Regions from separate parts of the Mesorhizobium sp. B283B1A genome, predicted to be linked through region 2. Evidence: predicted binding sites of a transcription regulator. Region 2 holds the regulator's gene; the other holds the start of a gene.

Region 1 (5,892 bases), on a different contig from region 2:
ACAGCTTCTTGTTCCAGATCAGCACCGAGGCGTCGGCCGAGAACGGCAGGCCGTAAATATGGTCCTTGTAGGTGCCGGTCTTCACATGCGCCGGCGACAGGCTGGAGAAATAGGGCAGGGACTTGGCCCAGTCGGTGATGTCCTCCAACTGGCCGGCGGCAGCGAAGGAGGGCGTATAGATCAGATCGAGCGACAGCGCGTCGGGGGCCGTGCCGCCGGCGGCGGCCGCACCGTATTTCGGGATGATCTCGGCATTGGGAATGATGTCGAGCTTGACCTGGTCCTTGTGCGCCTTGTTGAAGGCGTCGACGATCCTCGGCATGAAATTCGAGCCGTCGGCGCGCACCCAGATGTTGGCCGTTTCGGCGGCGGCAGTGCCGAGGCCTCCGCCCAGAACGGCAGCGGCCAGGGCCAGCTTGGCAATCAAGTTCCTCATGTTCTCCTCCTCCAGGTTGGCCGCTGTCCGCGGCTTGGCGCCGCTCGCGCGGCGCTTCGTTTTCAGCCGTCCATCGGACGGCCGCAGGAATGCCGCACCATCAACCGGCACGGCAGTTTTCGAATACCCGGCGCGGCGGCTGTGCCGCCGACCAGTGAAAGCAGGGTCAGCCCGGCCTCGCGGCCGAGCGCGGTCAGGTTCATGTCGACCGAAGTCAGCGGCGGACGCGTCGCTTCCGCCACGATCTCCCAATTGTCGAAGCCGATCACGCCGACATCCTTGGGCACGTCGAGGCCGCGCTCGCGCAACGCATCGATGACGCCGCGCGCGATCTGGTCGTTGCCGCAAAAGACGGCGTCCGGCCTGTCGCTTTTGCCGTCGAACAGCTGCGCCACCGCTTGGTGCCCCCAGGCTTCCGACCAGGAGCCAAGCAGGGGTTCGGTGACCGGCAGGCCGTTTTCGGCGAGCACGTCGCGATAGGCCTGGGCGCGGGCGTGGACCACGGCAAAGCTCGCCGGTCCGCTGACATGGACGATGCTTCGGCGGCCGAGCCGGCAGAAATGCTCGACGGCCAGCCGCGCGCCGCCGGCGTCGTCGGAGACGAAGGCGACGGCGTCCGGATCGGGCTGGGTAAAGGCATAGATCACCGGAACGCGCAGGTTGGAGAGATCGATCGGCAGATGGCGGTCGATGCGCTTGCCGGTGGCGATGATGCCGTCGACGCGCTTGTCGAGCATGGCGTCCACATGCATTTGGCCGAGCCGCGGATCCTCCTCGACATTGCACAGGAACACCGAGACACCCTTGTCGACCAGCGCGTCCGAAATGCCCGACATCAGCGGCAGCGAGAAGCGGCCATAGGTATCGTTGGTGAGCAGGCCGACGGTGAAGCTTCGGCGCCGAAGCAGGCTCTGCGCCAGGCTGTTGGGGCGGAAGCCGAGGCTGCGCGCCGTCTCGCGGATGCGCTCGCGGGTCTCGGCGGTCATGCGCCCCTGGTCGTTAAGCGCCTTCGATGCGGTGGCGACGCTGACGCCGGCCTGCGCGGCCACGTCACGCAAGGTGACAGGCTTGGGAAAGACCGGGACAGGCTGATCGTCCGATGGCATCGCGCCGAAAATCCTTAGCTTGAGAAAAGGTTTTCTCTTACAGGTCGAAACAAAGCCCGGTCGATGGCCGAGCTTGATCGGAAATGTTTGGAAAAACCTTTTCTCAAGCCAAGGCTAGGCCAGATTGGGTGAGCGTTCAAGAGGGAAAAATGGCGAAGGTCTGTCGGTGGGAAGAGAAAGGGCTGAGGCTAGCAAGACTTTGATTCCTCGCCCCGGCCCGAGGCTTGATTGCCACGTGGTTCCCCCAATCCGTCGCTGCTTCGCAGCGCCACCTTTCCCCCCTCCGGAGGGAAAGGAAGGGAGCGTTGCTGGACGCGCGTTGACGGCAAGAAGCTTGGCGCCTTTCCTCTACCCCGTCGATCGGGGGAGAGGTGGCTCGGCGAAGCCGAGACGGAGTGGGGGTCGACCAGCGCTACATTAGACAATGCATGACACTATCGCCAAAGACTTGAAAAATGTGCGCGTGCCGTAGCCGCTCCCGTGGGGGCGAGAAACCCACGGATTGTGAGCGAAGTTTTAATCGCTTCGGCGCCATGGTGGCCGCTCGCCAGGAGTTTTGCCATGCCCGACACGTCCTACACCCCGAAAGGCCCGGCGGGGGCCGATGGCTCGCGGCGTGGCGGCCGGGCAGGGCAGGACAGTTCAGAGGATCGCGGCGACGCCGCGACCATCGCCCGGCTCAAGGCCGAAGTCGCGGCGCAGGCCGCACTCATCGCCAGGCAGGATGTTTCGCTGGCCCACAGCCGCAAGATCTTCGACCGCGCCTCGGTGGCCGCGCGCATCGGCGTTTGGGAGTGCAGCCTGCCCGACGAGCAACTGACCTGGACCGATGTCGTCTATGATCTGTTCGACCTGCCGCGGGGCTCGGTGCTCGATCGAAAGGCGGCGCTGGAATGCTATCCGCAGAGTTCGCGCAAGGTTCTGGAGACGATGCGCGGCCGTGCGATCGAAGAGCGCGGTGGTTTTACCCTCGATGCCGAGATCACTACCTTCGCCGGCCGCAGCCGCTGGATCCGTATCACCGCCACCGTCGAGTGCGAAGAAGGCGTGCCGGTGCGCATCTTCGGCATGAAACAGGATATCACCGAGGAAAAGATCCTCTCGGACCGGATGCGCTATCTCGCCGAATTCGACGCCATGCCCGGACTCGCCAATCGCGGCCGCTTCCAGGCGCGGCTTGCCCATGCCGACGAAAGCCGTGCGCTCGGCGCGTTGCTGCTGGTCGATCTCGACGGGTTCAAGGCGGTCAACGACACGTTCGGCCATGTCGTCGGCGACGAATGCCTGAAGGCGGCGGCCGAGCGTCTTGCCGGCGGCTGCGGAGAAGCGGAACTGGTGGCGCGCGTCGGCGGCGACGAGTTCGCGGTGCTGCTTGGGCCGCATCTCGATCGAAGTGCCGTCTCCAGCGTGGCGCGCCGCCTCATCGAGGTGATGGGCAAGCCGCTTGCCGTCCGCGGCCAGTCGCTCAGGCTCGGCGCTTCGATCGGCATCGCCTTCACCGATGCGGGTCCGCCCTGCGACCTGTTCCAGCACGCCGACACCGCGCTCTATGCCGCCAAGGCGGCAGGCCGCAACACGTTCCGCATCTTCAAGGCCGAGCCCGGCGTGAAGGGTCGCAGCGCCGCCGCTTGAGCGTCAACCGCGGTTCCGGCTAGCATCATTGTTCCATCGGTTCTGTAGCGCTATTTTCGATTTGGCATGCGGGCGTTCGCGAAAAGAGTGCTATGGAAGTCACGCGAGCATCCTTGCTGCCGATTTTTCCCTGACATTCGAGGCCATCTTCGTGCGTGAACCGTCGCTGCTGCCGGTCTTTGGGAAACAGGGCGTCAAGGCGCCCGCCGCCGGGGCGGCGGTGCGAGCCCGGCCGGCGGGTATCGTGCCGCGACTGCGCGAGATCCTGGTCACGCATGGCGGCATGGCGTTGAAGCTGTCGGTCATCGCCTGGACGGTAATGATCCTGGCTGCCGTATTTTTCTTGATCAAGGGTTGAGGCTCGACAGAGCGGCCGGGCCGAAAGACGGGATGCCAGATGGCAAATCGCTACGCACTGCGCATGGAGCTTCCCCAGAGCTGGACCATCATCGATGTCTTCACCGGCCAGCCCGCCGTGGTGCGGCAAAGAGTGATGGTGGGCATGAGCCCGCGCGATGCCGAGGACATGGTGGTGCAGATGAATGTCCGCGACGTCAAACGCCGGGAGAGGGCGGAACGAAAGGGCTGATTCCTAAATCGCGTCGTGCTGAAGCGGATTCATGCGAATTGCTTTAGGTCTTTGTTTTCATGTCGTTTCCCAAACCCCAGGTACTTTTGGGCGACATGCATTGGCCGTCAGTGCAACTGCAATGCGGGGAGCAGAACGCAAGCCCTGATCCGGTTCACCGCATTCGGAAGCAGGTCTCAGCCGAAATCGTCCGATGTCAACACATACATGCTCTTGCGTGTGCGGTCGTAGGCCTTCGACGCCACATCGCGAATGACGCTGCTTTCGATGTCGAAGGTGGCGAGGTAGCCGGCTTCGGTGGCGCTGGTTCGCGGCTGGATCTTGGTCATCGCGTCGGCGGCGACGGAAAAGGAAATCTGGAACATGCCGTCATGGCCGACGAAGCGGATCCGCTTGCCGGCTTCGTCATAGCTGCGGCTGCGGTTAGGAAAGGTCAGGCTCATGTTCTTGCCTCCTTTGTTTTGGCGCCATTCCCAAGGGAAAGCGCTTCGCACTTTTCCTGGAATTGCTTAGGCTTTCTTCACAGCCCGCTTCTTCTTCGGCGTCGGGTTCAGGGCTTCCGCGACGCGGTCGGCCTCTTCCTTGGCCAGGCGCAATTGCCTCAGCCTTGCCGTCTTGATCTCCCTGGCCCTTGCCTCGGACATGTACTCGGCGGTGGCCTTGTTGCGCTCCGCCGTCTTCTTCTGCTTGTCGACAAAGCGGGCTTCAGCTTTTTCCATGATCGTCTGATTGCCGTCGGCCATTGTGGAAATCTCCTTGTGCCCTGAAATCGTGAAAGTGAACTTGTCCGATAAATAGGCACTCGACCGGCAAAATTCAATTTTTTGAATTATTTGACCGGTTTGGGGTACCACGAAACCGGGTGCCGAAATAATACTTTTCAATATTTAATTTTGGTCGCGAATAATTTTGGCACTCCTATCTATCGAGTGCCAAAGCGCCTATAGGATGGGTGCGGCCGCCTAAGCCGGCCCCAGAAAGAAGTTCTCATGAAGTTTCGGCCACTCCACGATCGCGTCGTCATCCGGCGCGCCGAAGGCGATATCAAATCCAAGGGCGGCATCATCATCCCCGACACTGCCAAGGAAAAGCCGCAGGAAGGCGAAGTCATCGCCGTCGGCCCCGGCGCACGCGACGAAAACGGCGCGCTTGTGCCGCTCGACGTCAAGGCCGGCGACCTCATCCTGTTCGGCAAATGGTCGGGCACCGAGGTCAAGATCGACGGCGAGGACCTTCTGATCATGAAGGAAGCCGACATCATGGGCGTCATCGACAAGAGCGAGACTGGCGTCATCGACAAGAGCGAGACGGCCGTCACCGACAAACCTGCGGCCAAGAAGGCCGCCTGACCCGGCAGACACCGAGCTTCGGCGGCTCGGTGGCGAACGGGTCCACTCACACGAACGGGATTGAAAAAATGTCTGCCAAGGAAATCAAATTCGCCACCGACGCGCGCGACCGCATGTTGCGCGGCGTCGAGCTTCTCAACAACGCCGTCAAGGTGACTCTCGGTCCCAAGGGCCGCAATGTCGTCATCGGCAAGGCCTATGGCGCGCCGCGCATCACCAAGGACGGCGTCACCGTCGCCAAGGAAATCGAGCTTGCCGACAAGTTCGAGAACATGGGCGCGCAGATGGTGCGCGAAGTGGCCTCGAAGACCAATGACCTCGCCGGCGACGGCACCACCACGGCAACCGTGCTGGCCGCCTCGATCCTGCGCGAAGGCGCCAAGCTGGTCGCCGCCGGCATGAACCCGATGGACTTGAAGCGCGGCATCGACCAGGCCGTCGCCGCTGTCGTCGTGGAAATCAAGGCCAAGGCCAAGAAGGTCAAGTCGTCGGCCGAGATCGCCCAGGTCGGCACCATCGCCGCCAATGGCGATGCCAGCGTCGGCGCCATGATCGCCAAGGCGATGGACAAGGTCGGCAATGACGGCGTCATCACCGTCGAGGAAGCCAAGACCGCCGAAACCGAGCTCGACGTCGTCGAGGGCATGCAGTTCGATCGCGGCTATCTCTCACCCTATTTCGTCACCAATGCCGACAAGATGCGTGTCGAGCTGGAAGAGCCCTATGTGCTCATCCACGAGAAGAAGCTCGGCAATCTGCAGGCGATGCTGCCGATCCTCG
Region 2 (5,892 bases):
AACGACGATCTTCTTGCCGTCAAGATTATGCATCAAAGGCCCCAGATTCTTGGCTCGGCAAACTCGATCGAATTGCCCGAGGGGTCGCGTATATAGATCGAACGGCCGCCTTGCGGCCATTCGAATTCGCTTTCGATGGCGATCTTTTTGGCCTCCAGAAGCGCTTTCCAGCCGGCGAGTTCGTCAGCGGTCGCCGCAAAGCAGAGATGGCCTTCGCCGACCGTGCCATGCGGCGGCACCTTCAGCTTGGTATCGGGCGCGGGTGGGATCTTGGTTGCCTCGGCGTTGAAGATGAGCAGCACACCGGGTCCGCAACGGAAGAAGAGGTGGCGGCCTTCGAGCTTGCCGAGGAGGTGAAGGCCGAGGGTGTCGGAGTAGAAGGCTTCGGCCGCCGCCAGATCGGTGACGTAGAGGGCTGATTCAAGAATGGCGGAGGGCGTCACGAGGCGCCCCCCTCTGGCCTGCCGGCCATCTCCCCCTCAGGTGGGGAGATTGGCAGTTTCAACGCCTCGCATCTCACGCCGCCGGAAATTGGCGAAACCCAACCGGATAGCTGATCTCCCCCCTTGAGGGGGAGATGGCCGGCAGGCCAGAGGGGGGCGCTCAAGCTCGCCATTTGGCCCTAAGCCACCGCCATCTGCTGCAAACTCACCAGGCGCTGGATGCCTTTCTTGGCCAGGCCCATCAAATCCGCGAACTGCCCTTCGGAGAACGGCTCGCCCTCGGCGGTGCCCTGGATCTCGACGATGCCGCCCTTGCCGGTCATGACGAAATTGGCGTCGGTGCCGGCCGATGAATCCTCGATGTAATCGAGGTCGATGACCGGCTGGCCGTCATGGATGCCGCAGGAAATCGCCGCGACATGGTCCTTCAGCACCTTGGAAACGCTGGTCATCTGCCGCGCTTCCATCCAGCGCAGGCAGTCGTACAGCGCCACCCAGCCGCCGGTGATCGAGGCGGTGCGGGTGCCGCCATCGGCCTGGATGACGTCGCAGTCGACGGTGATCTGCTGTTCGCCCAGCGCCTGCAGGTCGACCACGGCGCGCAGCGAACGGCCGATGAGACGCTGGATTTCCAGCGTGCGGCCGCCCTGCTTGCCGGCGGATGCCTCGCGGCGCATGCGCTCGCCGGTCGAGCGCGGCAGCATGCCATATTCGGCCGTCACCCAGCCCTTGCCGGAATTGCGCATCCAGCCCGGCACCTTCTCCTCGAGGCTCGCCGTGCACAGGACATGGGTGTCGCCGAACTTCACCAGGCACGAGCCTTCGGCGTGCTTGGAGACGCCGCGCTCGAAGGAGATGGCGCGCATTTCGTCGAATTGGCGTTTGGAGGGGCGCATTCAGGCTTCTTTCCCGTTATTTCTTCAAAATCGGCATTTTTTCGGATTCGTGGCCGGCTTGTAGCCTCACCAAGCCTAGGGCGCAAAGGAAAATGGCCGTACACAGACGCCGGGCGATCTGACGCAGACGCCGGGCGATCTGATGCAGACACCGGGTTGCGCCCACCGTGCCGAAGTCTATATCCTGAACAAGGAGGTTTTTGGCCGTATGACCAAGGCAGTCGATCCGAGTTCGCAATCGCCCGCACTTCAATCACTCGACATGCGCTCACGCGACATCTTCCGGCGCATCGTCGATTCCTATCTCAGGGATGGCGAGCCCGTGGGCTCGCGCAGCCTGTCGCGCATCCTGCCCTCCTCGCTGTCGCCGGCTACCATCCGCAATGTGATGAGCGACCTGGAACATCTCGGGCTGATCTATGCGCCGCACATCTCGGCCGGCCGGCTGCCGACGCAGGCCGGCCTGCGTTTCTTCGTCGATGCCTTCATGGAACTTGGCGACCTCTCCGACGAGGAGCGCCGCACCATCGAGGCACAGGTGCGGGCCTCGGGCTCGGGCGCGACGCTGGAGCATATGCTGACCGAGGCCAGCCAGATGCTGTCGGGCATGTCGCGCGGCGCCGGCCTGGTGCTGGCCGCCAAGAACGAGGTGGCGCTGAAGCACATCGAATTCATCCAGCTGGAGCCGACCAAGGCACTTGCCGTGCTGGTGTCGCAGAATGGCGACGTCGAAAACCGCGTCGTCGAGCTGCCCGCCGGCATCACCGTCTCGCAATTGCACGAGGCCTCGAATTTCCTCAACGCGCATATTCGAGGCCGCACGCTGGCCGAGGCACGGACCGAGATCGCTCGCATCAAGGAAGAGACAAGGGCAGCGCTGGACACGCTGTCGCAGGATCTCGTCGAGAAGGGGCTGGCGGTATGGGCGGGCGCCGAAAGCGGCCTGCCGGCGCGGCTCATCGTGCGCGGCCGGGCCAACCTCCTCGAAAACGTCACCGCGCAGGCCGATATCGAACTGCTGCGGCACCTGTTCGAGGACATGGAGACGCAGGATGGGCTGATCCAGCTGCTTGACCTGGCCGAGCAGGGATCAGGGGTGCGCATCTTCATCGGCTCGGAAAACAAGCTGTTCTCGCTGTCGGGCTCGTCGCTGGTGGTCGCGCCCTATCGCGACAAGGATGCCCGCGTCGTCGGCGCGCTCGGCGTCATCGGCCCGACCCGGCTGAATTACGCGCGCATCGTGCCGATGGTGGATTACACGGCACAGCTGATATCGCGCATGCTGCGCTAGGTGTATTGATATTCAGCCGGCCTGCGAGCGGCGACTTCCTGCGCTTCCTGGCCGCCAAGGAGAAAAAGAATGGCGCTCGAAGAGTTCAAGGCCCGGATCAGCCTGCTGCTGGAGGAAATGGTCAACCAGCCGGAAGACCAGCACGAAATCCAGGAACAGCTGCGCGAGAAGCTGCGCGAAATGCGCGCCATGGGCCTGCCGCTGCCGGCGGATCTCGTCGCCTTGGAAAAGCGCCTCGACGACGATTTTTACGCCGCCGGGACCTGAACCCGGAAGCAAGACGGAACCCAGGGACAAACCGGCCGTTGATTTCCTTCGCGACCAGGTGGAGGGACGACAATGATCGCTGGGACCCGAATGGCCGGACTGGGGCTTTCCGCACTGCTCCTCGCGACCGCGGCGTTCGCCCAGCAGGCCGATCAGCCGGTGCTGAAGGGTCCGGCCGCCTTTGGCGACTGGCGCGCCGACAAGCCCGGCGTGCGCCGCCTGATCAAGCCGGAAGACCTGCCGAAGCCCAATGTCGCCAAGTCGGCCTCGAACAGCGCCGGCCTTGCCGAAAGGCCGGCGGACGCCAAACCCCAACTGCCGGAAGGCTTTTCAGCCGAGCTGATCGCGTCGGGCATCGACAATCCGCGGGTGGTGCGCACAGCACCCAATGGCGACCTGTTCGTCGCCGACAGCGAAGCCAACCAGGTCCGCGTCTACCGCCTGACCGAGGGCAGCGCCAAACCCGCCGAGAAAAGCATCTTCGCCGGCGATCTCAACCAGCCCTACGGCATTGCCTTCTACCCGCCGGGCAGCGACCCGCAATGGGTCTACGTCGCCAACAGCGACAGCATCGTGCGCTTTGCCTACCGCAATGGCGACCTCAAGGCATCCGCCGACCCGGAAACCATCGTCGACGACATTCCCTCGAACCATCACTGGACGCGCGACATCGCCTTTTCGCCTGACGGCAAGACGCTCTATCTGTCGGTCGGCTCGGGCTCGAACGCCGCCGGGGAAATGGGCAAGAACCCGAGAGGCGGACTCGAGGCATGGGTCAAGTCAAAGCCGCTCGGCGCCAGCTGGGGCTCCGAAGAGGGACGCGCCGACGTGCAGGCCTTCGACCCCGACGGCAAGAACGGCCGCACCGTCGCCACCGGCCTGCGCAACTGCTCGGGCATGACCGTCCAGCCGGCGACCGGCGCGCTGTGGTGCGTCGTCAACGAGCGCGATGCGCTCGGCGACAATGTGCCAGCCGAATACGCCACATCGGTCAGGGAAGGCGCCTTCTATGGCTGGCCCTGGTACTATATCGGCAACAACGAAGATCCGCGCCACAACGGCGAGCGCCCCGACCTTGCCGGCAAGGTCGATATTCCCGATGTGCTGATGCAGGCGCATTCGGCGCCGCTCAACATCGCCTTCTACGACGGCAAGGACCTGCCCGCGGACGCGGGATTTCCGAGGGAATACCGCGGCGATGCCTTCGTCGCCCTGCACGGCTCCTGGAACCGCGGCAACAGGACCGGCTACAAGGTCGTGCGCCTGCTGTTCAGGGATGGCAAGCCGACCGGCGAATACGAGGATTTCATGACCGGCTTCGTCGTCTCCAACGGCGAGGTGTGGGGCCGGCCGGTCGGCGTGACGGTGGCCAAGGATGGCGCGCTGATCGTGACCGAAGACGGCAACGGCACCATCTGGCGCGTGACCTACGATGGCGGCCGTTCCTGATCCTGCAGGGCGGCGCAGCCCCTTCACCCGGATGAGGGGGCCAGCGCGACGTATCTCGGATGTCTGGTGCAATGGATTCCGACCCCAGAGAATTCAATTCTGGCCCGTTCCATGCGACAAGGCAGGCCAATCCGGGACCACCAGCCATGACCCTCACCGGCTTTCTCGCCTACAGTGCCGCCCTCGGCATCGCCGCCGCCATTCCCGGTCCCGGCGTCACCGCGCTGGTCGCGCGGGCGCTCGGCTCCGGCTTCCGTTCATCGCTGGCCATGTCCTTTGGCCTGATGCTCGGCGACCTCACCTACCTGACCGCCGTGGTGCTCGGCCTCGCCTTCGTCGCGCAGACTTTCGGCATGGTGTTCCTGGCGATCAAATGGGCCGGCGTCGCGTATCTGGCTTTTCTCGGCTGGCGTTTCTGGACCGCCGGTATCACCGCTGAAACCGTCGAGGCGAAGAAGGGCAAGGGCGGGTTGGCGTCGAGTTTCGTCGCCGGGCTGACCGTCACGCTCGGCAATCCGAAGACGATGATCTTCTACCTGGCGATCACGCCCACCATCGTCGACCTGAAGACCATCACGCTGGCCGATTACGGCATTCTGGTCGCGCTGACGATCGTCGTCCTATTCGTCGTGCCGGTGCCCTACCTTGCGCTGGCCGCCAAGGCGCGCTGGTTCCTGAAATCGCCGCGTGCGCTGAAGGTGCTGAACCGCACCGCCGCCGGCTTCATGGTCGGCGCCGCGGCGGCGATCGCCGCCCGCCAATAGCCTCTGCTCGGCCAAAATATTCCAGATATCGGCCTTTTCGGAAAACGGTTTTCCGAGACGGAGGCGCTTTAGACATGCGCCCCACTCGGATATTCTTCGCTGACGGTCTATCTTGCGCGACCGAAGGCCCTTTGCCGCCAATTGCCTGAAATTACTTGCCTGACTCCTGGGAGCGAAACCAATGAACAAGCCTGTCACCTCCGCCCGCGCCCCCGGCCGCGGCCGCATCTATAATTCCATCACCGACACGATCGGCGACACACCCCTGGTGCGGCTCGACAAATTCGCCAAGGAAAAGGGCATCGTCGCCAAGCTCGTCGCCAAGCTCGAATTCTTCAACCCGATCGCTTCGGTCAAGGACCGCATCGGCGTGGCGATGATCGAGGCGCTGGAGGAGGCCGGCAAGATTTCTCCCGGCAAGACCACGCTGATCGAACCGACCTCCGGCAACACCGGCATCGCGCTCGCCTTCGCCGCCGCCGCCAAGGGCTACAAGCTGATCCTGACCATGCCGGAAACGATGTCGGTCGAGCGCCGCAAGATGCTGGCGCTGCTCGGTGCCGAACTGGTGCTGACCGAGGGCCCGAAAGGCATGAAAGGCGCCATCGCCAAGGCCGACGAGCTGGCCGCGACCATCCCCAACGCGATCATCCCGCAGCAGTTCGAAAACCCGGCCAACCCGGAGATCCACCGCAAGACGACGGCCGAGGAGATCTGGAACGACACGCATGGCGGGGTCGACATCTTCGTCGCCGGCATCGGCACCGGCGGCACCATCACCG

The links. The regulator HrcA, encoded in region 2, represses chaperone genes, less so after heat shock. The targets are predictions, from matches to a motif close to GTTAGCACTCNCNNNNNGNGAGTGCTAAC.
Region 1: a site for HrcA is predicted at 4,672-4,700, ahead of groES (co-chaperone GroES). Genes of this name have one in related genera too.

Annotation. Positions count from the first base shown of each region.
Region 1 covers NZ_JAIUIQ010000014.1:1,663-7,554, reverse strand. The annotation lists gene LB577_RS14085 (ABC transporter substrate-binding protein) at 1-436, opposite strand, end outside; gene LB577_RS14080 (LacI family DNA-binding transcriptional regulator) at 499-1,542, opposite strand; gene LB577_RS14075 (diguanylate cyclase domain-containing protein) at 2,104-3,174, shown strand; gene LB577_RS14070 (hypothetical protein) at 3,326-3,532, shown strand; gene LB577_RS14065 (hypothetical protein) at 3,572-3,763, shown strand; gene LB577_RS14060 (DUF1488 domain-containing protein) at 3,940-4,206, opposite strand; gene LB577_RS14055 (hypothetical protein) at 4,273-4,506, opposite strand; gene groES (co-chaperone GroES) at 4,753-5,112, shown strand; gene groL (chaperonin GroEL) at 5,181-5,892, shown strand, end outside.
Region 2 covers NZ_JAIUIQ010000034.1:48,307-54,198, reverse strand. The annotation lists gene rdgB (RdgB/HAM1 family non-canonical purine NTP pyrophosphatase) at 1-33, opposite strand, end outside; gene LB577_RS24615 (VOC family protein) at 33-443, opposite strand; gene rph (ribonuclease PH) at 623-1,339, opposite strand; gene hrcA (heat-inducible transcriptional repressor HrcA) at 1,548-2,630, shown strand; gene LB577_RS24600 (hypothetical protein) at 2,700-2,897, shown strand; gene LB577_RS24595 (PQQ-dependent sugar dehydrogenase) at 2,970-4,346, shown strand; gene LB577_RS24590 (LysE family translocator) at 4,493-5,110, shown strand; gene cysK (cysteine synthase A) at 5,292-5,892, shown strand, end outside.